Regions from separate parts of the Devosia sp. XK-2 genome, predicted to be linked through region 1. Evidence: predicted binding sites of a transcription regulator. Region 1 holds the regulator's gene; each other region holds the start of a gene.
What was found. The regulator LexA, encoded in region 1, represses DNA repair genes until DNA is damaged. The targets are predictions, from matches to a motif close to TGTTCNNNNTGTGTTCNG.
Positions count from the first base shown of each region.

Region 2: a site for LexA is predicted at 1,838-1,855, ahead of ssb (single-stranded DNA-binding protein). Genes of this name have one in related genera too.
Region 3: a site for LexA is predicted at 1,638-1,655, ahead of V8Z65_RS03775 (PA0069 family radical SAM protein). Genes of this name have one in related genera too.
Region 4: a site for LexA is predicted at 1,665-1,682, ahead of V8Z65_RS15845 (helicase-related protein). Genes of this name have one in related genera too.

Region 1 covers NZ_CP146608.1:1,646,899-1,650,107, forward strand. The annotation lists gene V8Z65_RS07900 (NUDIX domain-containing protein) at 101-508, opposite strand; gene V8Z65_RS07905 (nuclear transport factor 2 family protein) at 498-884, opposite strand; gene lexA (transcriptional repressor LexA) at 886-1,602, opposite strand; gene glp (gephyrin-like molybdotransferase Glp) at 1,730-2,932, opposite strand; gene moaC (cyclic pyranopterin monophosphate synthase MoaC) at 2,929-3,209, opposite strand, start outside.
Region 2 covers NZ_CP146608.1:1,874,477-1,877,685, reverse strand. The annotation lists gene uvrA (excinuclease ABC subunit UvrA) at 1-908, opposite strand, end outside; gene V8Z65_RS09035 (LysE family translocator) at 1,101-1,745, opposite strand; gene ssb (single-stranded DNA-binding protein) at 2,025-2,531, shown strand; gene V8Z65_RS09025 (sensor domain-containing diguanylate cyclase) at 2,678-3,209, opposite strand, start outside.
Region 3 covers NZ_CP146608.1:769,889-773,097, forward strand. The annotation lists gene V8Z65_RS03770 (hypothetical protein) at 1-413, shown strand, start outside; gene V8Z65_RS03775 (PA0069 family radical SAM protein) at 417-1,565, opposite strand; gene V8Z65_RS03780 (MDR family MFS transporter) at 1,934-3,209, shown strand, end outside.
Region 4 covers NZ_CP146608.1:3,225,036-3,228,244, forward strand. The annotation lists gene V8Z65_RS15845 (helicase-related protein) at 1-1,562, opposite strand, end outside; gene V8Z65_RS15850 (nuclear transport factor 2 family protein) at 2,069-2,401, shown strand; gene V8Z65_RS15855 (DUF3108 domain-containing protein) at 2,771-3,209, opposite strand, start outside.

The sequences.
Region 1 (3,209 bases):
TTGAGGGGAGGGGCGATAGCGGGGCGTCAATCTGAATGTAAAATGCTATAGGTGCCCCGCACGAAACTACCAAAGGTCCGCCGCCTTGGCGGACCTTTTCTCATGGCTGGCGGGCACGGATCTCATTGAGCGCGCGCCTATAGATCTCGTGCCAATCCGGACCAGGACCATCCCTCAGCGGCCACCAGCGAAAAGCGAAGCGATGTCCGCCGTCGTCGGCGCAGAAAAACGCGAAGTGATCGGGCTGGGGCGGCACATCGACCGGCACGAAATGCCAGAGCTGCCCATCCGCAATATTCAGGCTCGACCAACTCACGCCGCTTCCAACGGTGCCAACCAAACCGGCCTCTTCAGCCAGTTCCCGAAGCGCGCCGTCTACTACGCGCTCGCCTGGCTCAAGCGTCCCCTTGACGAGCTGACAGCCAGCCAGCGGGTGTTTGAAAGCCAATATCTCGAGACTGTCCCTCGGCCCTCTCAGCACATAGGGGCAAACCTTTTCAACCAGCATCGACGGGCTCGGCGCTCAGATGCTCATGCACGACCTTCCAGCCATCAGGCTCCAGCCGCAAAACGCTCGTGCCTCGTCCGCCGCCCTGCGTCAGCTTCCCGTCAACAAGGCCGCGCCAGCCGAACCGATATAGACAGGCCGCCGAGCCATCGCCCTGGCAGAGCCAGCTAAGGTCTTCAATCCAGTAGAATTCATCGGCAATGCGCCGCCAGGTCTTCTCAAAGGCCCGACGCGCCGCATCAACACCGCAATGCGACCCTGAACTGAACCAGAACACGACGTCCTTCGACAGCATCGGCAGCAGGGCATCGAAGCGATGCTCGTTGATCACCTCGCCATAGAAGGCCATTGCGGCCTGTGGCGAGGTGAAACCCATCTCAATACTTCCGCATCAGGCCCACAAGCCGGCCCTGCACCTTGACCCGGTCCGGCGGGAAAATGCGGGTTTCATAGGCCGGATTGGCGGCTTCCAGCGCCACCGTATCGCCCTTGCGGCGTAGGCGCTTTAGGGTCGCTTCTTCGTCATCGACCAATGCGACAATGATCTCGCCGGTTGACGCATGTTCCTGCTTCTTGATGAGCACGGTATCGCCATCGAAAATGCCGGCCTCGATCATGGAATCACCACGCACTTCAAGGGCATAGTGCTCGCCGGCGCCCAGCATCTCGGGTGGCACAGCGATCGTATGGGAGTGGGTCTGAATGGCCTCGATGGGTGTACCGGCCGCGATGCGGCCCATGACCGGAATGGATACTGGACGGGCGTAATCGTCTGATCCACCAGGGTTATTTCGGGGCGGCGAGGCGACCTTGCCCAGATTGCCCTCTATAACGGAGGGCTCGAAGCGTGCCTTGCGCCCACCCAGCGACGGGTTCATGGAATCTGGGAGCTTGACCACTTCCAGCGCCCGGGCCCGGTTGGGCAGGCGGCGGATGAAGCCGCGCTCTTCAAGCGCCGTGATCAGCCGGTGGATGCCAGATTTCGATGCGAGATCAAGGGCATCCTTCATCTCGTCAAAGCTCGGGGGAATGCCGCTCTCCTTCATCCTTTCGTGGATGAACATCAGCAGCTCGTGTTGTTTGCGTGTCAGCATTGGCCCCACAACCCCAGAATCGGAACATAGACGGAACGACCATACATGTTCCATTTATGTTCTGCAATAGCTCCGGCCGGAGGCCAGGACCCCGTTAATGAAGGGGTTCTGAACAAACTGACAGGAATCAGAAGGCGTCGATGGGGAGGGCCTCGACCAGGGCGCCGGCCGGTCGCCCGGGATCCAGCTCGGGCTGCACGATCAGGAGGTCCGCGGCCGCAAGAGACGATGTGTGTCCACTATCGGTCTGGCTGATGGGTTCCGCCATGGGACCGTACTCTCTCTGCAGCAGCCGGGCGCGCATGAAGTGGCGGCGGGCCGTATTCGGGGGTGTGGCGGCGGCCAACGGCAAATGCCAGGTCAGGGGGGCCGGTGCGCCAAGCCAGGCGCGCAGGGCAGGCTTTATGAAGACAAGGGCGGTCACCATGGCCGAAACCGGATTGCCGGGCAGGCCGAAGACCAGAGTTTTGCCGCTCGTACCGAACATCAGCGGCTTGCCCGGCCGCATATTGATGCGCCAGAAGTCGAGGGTAACGCCCAGCTCCTTGAGCACATCCTGGACGAGATCATGCTCGCCCACCGAAGCGCCACCCGTCGTAATCAGGACATCGGGCTCTTCCGCAAAGGCTTTCGACAGCCGTTCGCGCAAAGACGCTGCGTCGTCCGGAATGATGCCATGATCGCGGATGGTGCTGGCATAGGGCGCCAGCATGGCGGTGAGGCCAAAACTGTTGGAGGCCACGATCTGGTCCGGGCCGAGCGGGTTGCCGGGCAAGACCAGTTCGTCGCCAGTCGCCATCAGCGCGATGCGCGGCCGCCTGGCCGCCACGAGTTCAGCTTTGTTGGCCGCCGCAGCGACAGCGATCTGCATCGGCGTCAGGCATGTTCCTGGGCCAATCAGCACCTGACCCGTCGCAAAATCGTTACCCTTCGGACGAATGCTGTGACCAAGCCGGGCAGGGGCCGTGAACCGGACCTTTTCGCCTTCCCGGACGGCTTCTTCCTGCATGATGACCGTATCCGCGCCCGGCGGAACCGGCGCACCGGTGAAAATGCGGACAGCCTGTCTGTGGCCGACCGATCCCGGAAAACCGGCGCCGGCCTGTGACGTACCGATGACGTCGAGCCAAATATCCTCCGCAACGTCCGCTGCCCTCATGGCATAGCCGTCCATGGCGCTGGCGTCGAAAGGGGGCTGGTCGTGATCGGCAATGACGGGGGCGTAAAGGACCCGCCCAGCGGCCGCGCTCAATGTGACGATTTCACCGGCGGGGGCAGGCACTCGCGCCAGAATGGCCTTCAAGGCCTCGTCGACCGGCAAGAGGCTCATGGCGTCCGCACAAAGTCGCCGGACTTGCCGCCGGATTTTTCGACAAGGCAGAGATCGGAGATGACCATGGCCCGGTCGATGGCCTTGGCCATGTCATAGAGCGTTAGGGCGGCAGTCGAAGCGGCGGTCAACGCCTCCATCTCTACCCCGGTCTGGCCGGTCGTCTCGGCGGCCGCCCGAATGCGGATGCTGGTCTCGCTGTCGGCCTCGATATCGACGCTGACCTTGGTCAGCGGGATCGGATGGCAAAGCGGGATCAATTCGGCAGTTTTCTTGG
Region 2 (3,209 bases), 230 kb from region 1:
TCGGGATCGATCTTTTGTTCGGTGCCCAGGCCATCGCAGACCGGGCAGGCGCCGAAGGGATTGTTGAACGAGAACAGGCGCGGCTCGATCTCGGCAATGGTGAAGCCAGAGACGGGGCAGGCGAATTTTTCCGAGAAGGTGATGCGGCGCGGCTCGCCGCTTTCTTCCCTCTCGTCGGCAAATTCGACCAGGGCAATGCCATCGGCCAGCTTGAGCGCGGTTTCAAAGCTTTCGGCCAAGCGGCCGGAGATTTCCTTCGACACAACAAGGCGATCCACGACGACTTCAATGTCGTGCTTGAACTTCTTATCGAGCGCTGGGGCGTCCTCGATCTCGTGATATTCGCCGTTGATCTTGACGCGCTGGAAGCCCTTGCGCATCAGGTCAGCCAGTTCCTTCTTGAACTCTCCCTTGCGGCCACGGGCGATGGGCGCGAGGAGATAGAGGCGCGTGCCTTCGGGCAGGTCGAGTGTACGGTCGACCATCTGGGAGACGGTCTGGCTCTCGATGGGCAGGCCCGTGGCGGGGGAATAAGGCACGCCGACGCGCGCATAGAGCAGGCGCAGATAGTCGTAAATCTCGGTGACGGTGCCGACCGTGGAGCGCGGATTGCGGCTGGTGGTCTTCTGCTCGATGGAGATGGCGGGTGAAAGGCCCTCGATGTGCTCGACATCGGGCTTCTGCATCATTTCCAGGAACTGGCGCGCATAGGCGGAAAGGCTTTCCACATAGCGGCGCTGACCCTCGGCATAGATGGTGTCGAAGGCCAGGGAGGACTTACCGGAACCACTCAGGCCCGTCATCACGATCAGGCTGTCACGCGGGAGCTTGACATCGATGCCCTTCAAATTGTGCTCGCGAGCGCCGCGCACAATGATTTCACGGTTGAGGCTGGGCTTGTCAGTCATGTTCAATCCAATTGCGTGTCGCGCCGTGGGGGAGGACCGGCGGGCGAAGGCCAGGAGATAGGCAGCACGGCGCGAACAGGCAAGCGATCCGCTCACCAGTCACGCGCTTTTGCGTCAGTTTAGCGTCTTCCGCCAAGCTTGCCAAAGCACCATTGCAGTTTGTGAACATAGATAGAACATTCATGGATTCGGTCAAGCGTTTGCCGTCATGGTCAGGCCATGCCAGGCGGTGAGGGCTGCAACGAGAATGAAAAGGGCACCGGCGCTGCGGCCAATCCAGATCGTGGCGGCGGGATTACCGACCAGGGTGTCGCGGGCGCGGCCGGCGCCGAGGGCGAGCGCGCCATAGATGCCGCCCTGCATCAGGACGGTGATGACACCCAGGGCCAGGGCCTGCGACCAGATCGGGCCATATTCGGGCCGCATGAACTGGGGGAAGACCGCCAGCACGAAGAGATAGGCCTTGGGATTGAGCAGGCAGGTGATGGTGCCCTGACGAAAGGCGACCCAGCCGGAGCGGATGCGGGATTTGGCGACGCCGTCCACGGTGATGGCGCTTTGCACCAGCGTATAGCCGATCCAGGCCATGTAGAGCGCGCCAGCCAGGATCATGACCTGGAAGAGCAGGGTGGGCAATTGCGTCAGGATACCAACGGCCAGGGCGCCGAACAGGGTGTGGACCGCACCGCCCAGCATGATGCCGCTCAAGGCGGACATGGCCAGCCCCTGGCCGCCTGTCAGCGCGTTGGCGAGCACATAGAACATGTCCATGCCGGGCACGACGATGATGCCGAAGACCAGGATGGTATAGAGCCAGAGCGCCTGTGTGTAATCCATGGTTCGGGTCCCTCACTGTGCCAGTGGAATGGAGCAGGACTGCTGACAATGGCTGTCAGCATGCGGAGCGGCTTGACAGGTGCGGTGAAAAATAGAACATAAAGGGAACGAAAACATGGCCGGCCTGTGAAGAACCGTAATTGTCGCGTGTGTGCGGCAAGGAAAGGTCTATGGTGCGGCGACCGGGTTGAGGACTGCGCACCGGGCAGCAGCGGCAACCCATGAGAGAAAGCGTCCCGCGACCGGGCAGACCGGGACTGAATTGGAAGGATAAGCGCCATGGCTGGCAGCGTGAACAAGGTTATTCTGGTGGGCAATCTGGGCAATGATCCGGAAGTGCGGAGCCTGCCGAACGGTGGCAAGGTGGTGAATTTGTCGGTGGCCACCTCCGAGCGCTGGCGCGACCGCAATAGCGGTGAGCAGCGCGAAAAGACCGAATGGCACCGTGTGGTGATCTTCTCGGAAGGTCTGGCCCGGGTGGCCGAGCAATATCTGCGCAAGGGCAGCAAGGTCTATCTTGAGGGCCAGTTGCAGACCCGCAAGTGGCAGGACCAGTCGGGCCAGGACAAGTATTCCACTGAGGTGGTGCTGCAGAACTTTAATTCGTCCATGGTGCTGCTGGATGGTCGAGGCGAGGGCGCCGGGGACAGTGGCGGCTATGGCGGTGACAATGGCGGCTTCCGCGGGGTGCGCGACAATTCGGGCGGCGGCGGTGGTGGCCGTCGGCCCTCGGCCAATGCGCCGGCCTTTGAGCCGGGCGGCATGGATGACGATATTCCGTTCTGATACGGGATCTGTCTTGGGGCGGCCGGGTGCCGCCCCTTTCATTTGGTGCCGGGCGCGGGCCCGGAAGAGCCGCGTACGATCAGCCGGGGATGCAGTTTCACCGTAGCGACTTGAGCCGGCCCGTGAGCGCGATACTGCTCTTCCACTCAGGCCGCGTCGTGCTGGCGCCAGGTGCCACGGCCGGCGGATTTGGCCCGGTAAAGCGCGGCATCCGCATCGCGATAGAGTGCGTCCGCGTCTTGTCCGGTTCGACGGGCCATGCCGACGGAAGCCCCAACCCTCCTGTGCTGTCCGCCAAGACCGACCGGCGTTTCGAACGCCTGGACAATGCCTGCGCAGATCGCTTCTGGATCCTGGCCTGATTGGCGTTCGAGGATGATTGCGAACTCATCCCCGCCAATCCGGGCCACAAGCGCGGCCCGGGGGGCGCAGGCCTGCAGCCGCTGGCCGGCCTCGAGCAGGCAGAGATCGCCCTGGGCATGACCAAGTTCGTCATTGATCGCCTTGAACCGGTCGAGGTCCACCAGGATGAGGGCGTCCGCTCTGTCTGAGCATTGCACTGCGCAGAGCGTAGTAAGCCGGGTCTGAAACAGGGCACGATTGGCGAGGCCGGTGAGCGCGTCGGTCTCGGCCATTCGCCTCGTGTTTTCCGCCAGGAGCTTTTCCTCGGTGATGTCC
Region 3 (3,209 bases), 880 kb from region 1:
TTGCCAGCACTGGCAGCCAGGAACTGAACGGCGCCAATCTGCCGGCCTATAAATTGACCCTGATCCGCAACCGGCTCGATGGCGCGCTCGACCTAGCCATAACCGTCGCCTCCGACGACGGCGAGTATGATCCCGCCCGGCCGATCAGCCTGCAATTTGGCGGCGAAGCACCGATCGTTCTCGATTTCGGCACCGATATCGAGACGCGCCACAATACGATCAACCAGTTTTTCATTGCCGATCCCGCCCGCCTCGAGGCGATCATCGAAATGATGAAGGATCGCAATGCAGTGACGCTTTCGGTGCCGCTCAAGGGCCATGAGCAGCCGGTCCAAACCTGGCTGTCGCTGCGCGGGGTGCTCGCCTCACTCGATTTCATGTCGGCCTATGCGCGCAAAGTGGCCCAATATTAGGGTCTAGAACAGGCTCAACTGCGGGCTGTCCACCTTGGGCGACTCGAACAGGTCGATCCGCAAAGGTGGCAGCTTGGCGTCCAACCCATAGCGCTCCCGCGCTTTCTCGAAGCGCTGACGCAACAGCGTCGCATATGGGCCTTCACCGGTCATGCGTGTCCCCCAGCGCGCGTCATAGTCCTTGCCGCCACGAGTGTCGCGGACCAGCGAGAGCACATGGCGCACCCGGTCGGGGAAATGCCTGAGCAGCCATTCGCGGAACACGTCCCGCACTTCGCCGGGCAGGCGCAGTAGGATCATCGACGCGCTGATGGCGCCCTGCGCCTTGCCGGCATCCAGAATGCGCTCAAGTTCCATATCATTGATCGCCGGGATCATGGGCGAGGCGAAAATGGCGGTGGGAATGCCGGCCTCCGACAGGAGCCGGATTGCCTCCAGTCGCCGTGCCGGGGAGGAGGCACGCGGCTCCATCTTGCGGCTCAGCTTATGATCCATCGAGGTCACCGAAATGGCGACCTTGACCAGGCCCAGCTTTGCCAGCTCGGTCAGGATATCGAGATCGCGCACGATCAGCGCCGACTTGGTGGTGATCATCACCGGATGCCGGGTTTCCAGCATGACCTCGAGAATGCCCCGCGTCAGCTTATGGGTGCGCTCGGCCGGCTGATAGGGATCGGTATTGGTGCCCATGGCGATTGGCTTGGGGCGATAGCTCTTGGCGGACAATTCGGCCCGCAGCGCTTCCACCGCATTGGCTTTGACATAGATGTCGCGCTCGAAATCCACGCCTGCCGAATGGCCGAGATAGGCATGGGTGGGGCGAGCAAAACAGTACGAGCAGCCATGCTCGCAACCCCGATAGGCGTTGATCGAGCGCTCAAAGCCGATATCGGGGCTGTCATTGGTGGTGATGATAGTCTTGGCGCGCTCGATATGCTCGACGGTCTCGAACAGCGGCAGCGGTTCGACGCTCCCCCAGCCATCGTCAAAACTGTCGCGCTGATGCGGCTCGAACCGGCCCGAACGATTGGTCTGCGCGCCGCGACCGCGAATGCGATCGGGCTGCACGAGTTCGCGCCGCGCCAGGTCGGCATCGCGGCTGCGGCTCAAGCGTTCAAGGGCTTCAAAAGAGGGCGCCTGATAAAGGGCCATGGTCCTGTCTCCTGACTGCGCGCCGGAGGGAATCGCTATTCCTCCAGCACCAGCAAATGCTATCAGGCTATTGAGAACAGAACAAGAACACGCATGCGGTTTCACCCGCTGCCGGAACAGATATCGGTATGGCACCCATGCATTACAAGACTTTACGTCACGCGTTTGTGAGCGTAGGAAACCGGGCCCCGAAAGGCCCTTCAATTCCACCGAAATTTTAGCCCGCACCCGCAAAGGGAGGCGGAACATTCGCCATACTGCTCTCTGCTGACAGCCATTGTCGCAGAAATTTTGGAAATCAGTGTCGAAAGCTGACGGCCTGCTCCGTCATGAGGGCGACACGCCGCACCAAACCGAGGATGTTGAGAATGACAATGCAAGCGACCATGGACGACGCGATGGAAATCGCGCCACACCATCCTGATAATGCGGCCCGCAATCGGCTGGTTATCGCCATCCTGCTGATATCGACCTTCGTGGTGTTTCTCAACGAAACCATCATGAGCGTGGCCATTCCCCATCTGATGGGCGATCTGGGTGTTACCGCCAGCGCCGCCCAATGGCTGACGACCGCCTTTCTCCTGACCATGGCGGTGGTGATCCCGATCACCGGTTTCCTGCTGCAACGGCTCAATACGCGGCCGATCTTCCTTCTGGCGATCAGCATTTTTGCTGCCGGGACGCTGGTCTGCGCCCTGTCGCCCGGCCTCGAATTCCTGGTTGCTGGCCGCGTCATCCAGGCGGTGGGCACGGCCATCATGATGCCGCTGCTCATGACCACGGTCATGACCCTGGTGCCACCAGAAGCGCGCGGCAAGACCATGGGCAATATCTCCATCGTCATGTCGGTGGCGCCGGCCATCGGCCCGACCATTGGCGGGTTCATCCTGAATAATTTCGACTGGCGCTTCATGTTCTATTTCACCCTGCCCATCGCCATTGCGGCGCTGGTTCTGGGTGCGCTGCGCATTCGCAATGTCTCGACCCCGCGCTATGCGCCGCTGGACTATCTGTCGGTGATCCTGTCGGCCTTCGCATTTGGCGGCCTGGTCTATGGCCTGTCCAGCTTTGGTGAGAGCTTTGCGCATGGCGGCGAAGCAACGGTCATGCCGCTTTGGGCGCCGATTGCCGTGGGTCTGGTTGCTATGGCGCTTTTCATCTGGCGTCAATTCGTGCTGCAGCGCGAGGACAAGGCCCTGCTCGACCTGCGCGTCTTCCAGTCGCGCAACTACACGGTCTCGGTCTCGATGATGCTGATCGCCATGATGACGCTGTTCGGCACGGTCATCCTGCTGCCCATCTATACCCAGAATGTGGTTGGGCTCGATACGCTGCAGACCGGCCTGCTGCTCCTGCCCGGCGGCCTGCTTATGGGCCTTCTCGGCCCGGTGGTCGGTCGTCTGTTCGACCGCGTGGGTCCCACGGTCCTGGCCGTGCCCGGCGCTATTCTGGTCTCGGCCGTGCTCTGGGCATTGACCATGGTGGGGCAGGACACTTCGCCATGGGCGCTCCTGGCCGGTCACATGGTGCTCAGTGTCGGCCTGGCGCTGATCTTCACGCCCGTCTTCACCTCGTCCATGGGGTCGGTGCGCATGGAGCTCTATTCGCATGCTTCGGCCGTGCTGGGCTCGATCCAGCAATTGG
Region 4 (3,209 bases), 1.6 Mb from region 1:
GCGTCCGTGTCGCCGTCATTGCGGGCCAGGGTGAAGCGGAAGCCTTCCAGCGTGCCGATCAGATGACCTTCCAGCCGCACTTCGCCTTGACTGTTGATTTCGGGAGATACCATACGTTTGTCTTTCAGATGGCGGAGCAACACGCTGGTGCGCCTGTCCACGAAGCGCTGGGTGAGACGCTCGTGCAGCGCATCACTCAGGCGGTCCTCAATGTCTCGCGTCTTTTCGCGCCAATAGATGGGGTCTTCAAGCCAGTTTTTTCTATTGGCGACAAAGGTCCAGGTACGGACCTGCTTGATCCGGTTGCTGAGTGTGTCAATGTCGCCCTCCGCATTGTCGCAAAACCGGACCTGCTCGGCAATCCAGTCTGCCCGAACCGTTCCAATTCGTCTCAAATCCGAATAAATGCGCGTAACGATCTCGCCATGCGCAGCCGGTGAAATGCCCTGATAGTCGGGAATCTGGCAACATTCCCAAAGCAGTTTGACCGCATCATGGCCGCGCGCCAAGGCACCGGCCTCATTTCGCGCCAGAAATTCCAGCGCATGTTGATCGGTCGCGATCGGCACCCGGGTCAGCGTCTTGTCCTGCGGCATCAGCTCAAGGGAATTCCGCAGACCCTCTATAGAGCCGAAATTGAGGTTCGAATTGCGCCACTGCACCTGCTTGATCGGCTGGAAATCGTGGGTTTCGAGCTGCACCACCAGCTCTTCGTCGAACCCTTCGGTGCCGCCGGTGACGCCAAAAGTACCGTTATGCCGATGCCGCCCCGCGCGTCCGGCGATCTGCCCCAGTTCGGAGGGTGTCAGCGGCCGGCTCTGGTGGCCATCGAACTTGGTATCGTCGGCAAAGGCGACGTGGTGGATGTCGAGGTTAAGGCCCATGCCGATAGCGTCGGTGGCGACCAGAAAGTCCACATCGCCATTCTGGTAGAGCTCGACCTGGGCATTGCGGGTCCGGGGGCTAAGTGCACCCATCACCACGGCCGCACCACCACGTTCGCGGCGGATCAGTTCGGCAATGGCATAGACCTGGCGGGCCGAGAACGCGACAATGGCGCTGCGCGCCGGCTGGCGCGATAATTTCTTGGAACCGGCATAGGTCAATTGCGAAAAGCGCGGCCGATCGATGATTTCGGCGTGGGGGATAAGCTTGCGCACCACCCCCGCCATGGTGGCCGAGCCGAGCAACAGGGTCTCTTGCAGGCCGCGCGCTTTCAATATCCGGTCGGTAAAGACATGGCCGCGATCAAAATCGATGGCCGTCTGGATTTCGTCCACGGCGACGCAATCGACATGGATATCCATGGGCATGGCCTCGACCGTCGCCACCCAATAGCGTGGCTTGGCAGGCACGATCCGCTCTTCGCCGGTGACCAGGGCCACGGCCTGTTCGCCGACCCGCTCGACGATCCGCTGATAGACCTCGCGCGCCAGAAGGCGCAGCGGCAGGCCAATCATCCCGGAGGGATGGGCCAGCATGCGCTCGATGGCATAATAGGTCTTGCCGGTATTGGTCGGCCCCAAAATGGCCTTGACCGAATGGGAAGGAGAAAAGCTCATCGCGCCCTATGTAAGCGGTCCCTTGCCGCCTTGCGAGGGGGCTTGGCGCTTTGTCCCAGCAAAGGACATCTTTGCCACGGTTCTGTCATCGATCTTAATGGCCGGAACGGATAAGGAACGAAACAGAACCGAATCGGTGCGACTCACCGAGTCTGGCTTTGTTCACGGCTAGATATGGTAGATGCCCCGCCCCATTTCATACTAATGGGTGCCAAATACCGCGGCCAACCTGCGCCCGGCGGCATTTCAGGGCCAAAGCGTGTTCAGACTGCTTGCCATCGGGTTAATTTCGGGCCGGATCGGTCAAATCTGAAGACATGGTAAACGTCTGTTTTTGTGGATTTTTTCTTGTCTTCATATCGTCGTGCCAATGAGTCCTGCCCTTTCCATTCTGATCTTGACGAAAAACCGCATTGACGTGCCGGGATGGGACAATGGCTGCTGACGGAAGCTGTCAACGCCATGCCGCATTACAGAGGCAACGCATACCTTGGAGCACCCATAAGATGCCCGCACTTGCCCCTGCCAGCATTCCCGAACCGATCGCGCAATATTTCAACCGGACGGATCCCGCCGAGGCGGCGGTCCTGTTTGCGCCCGACGCCGCGGTACGCGATGAAGGGCAATGGCATCGCGGGCAGGCCGCAATCGCGCTCTGGCTGCGCAGTGTCCAGGAGCGCTATCACCCGCGCTATCAATTGCAGCAGGTCGATATGGACAAGGATCGCATCCTTGTAACCTTCCAGGTTTCGGGCACCTTTCCGGGTAGCCCTGCCGTCCTGCGCCAAGCCTTCACAATCGACTCACGCCAGCGCATCGCTACCCTGGAAACTCTATGATTGTTTCATAGCGGTACAGTCCGACACGGCGCGTCCGCCCAAGGTTAACACTCGGTCCAAACCCGGAACGAACAGAGACAGAATCGGGGCAGAATCACAAATTCGGCTTTGTTCTCAGCCAGATATGGTGTCCTGGCGGTCCCAGGCACACCAGAAGCCCGGCAAAAGCGCCCGAACGGCCGAAATCGTGTTCACCGAGGTAAAGATCGGCTTAATTTTGCGCCATGAGGCCCGAATCCTGCTGCGGCCTTACCGTCATATTGGCGCGATTGCTCGACGCCGTTAACGCGTAGGCGCTGCAATCGCTGGGCGCAGATGTCGCCAAATTGTCAAAAAAGCCTTTGACCGTCCGAAAGCGGGACAGGCGCCTTAGCTCTGGGCGCGCGTCAGCACCATGGAGAGATCACCCATCGAGGTGCCGATGATCACCCGATAGGGGATGAAATAGCCGGTCTGGCCCAGCGGCGCATACCACAGGATCATCCGGCTGGTATCGGCCAGGTAATTGGTCATTTCCGAGCTTTGGAAATGTCCCGAGATCGGCTGATATTTGAGCGAGCAGGCAACCAGCGGCCCCTGATAACCGGTGCGCGGCGAGGTTGCTTCGTCATTGTCGAGAAAGCCAAGCTTGATATTGAAACGCTCGACGCCGGTAAAAATCTTGAGCGTGCGTTCGCACAGGCTCCGGTCCAGCTCACGCCCCTTAAGGATGAAAGCAGACAGAAAGTCGCCCACGCCTGTCAGATGACCGCGTTCGAGCGGCACCCTGTCATAGGCATCCAGCACCGGCGGCTGCACCTGAAAGGCG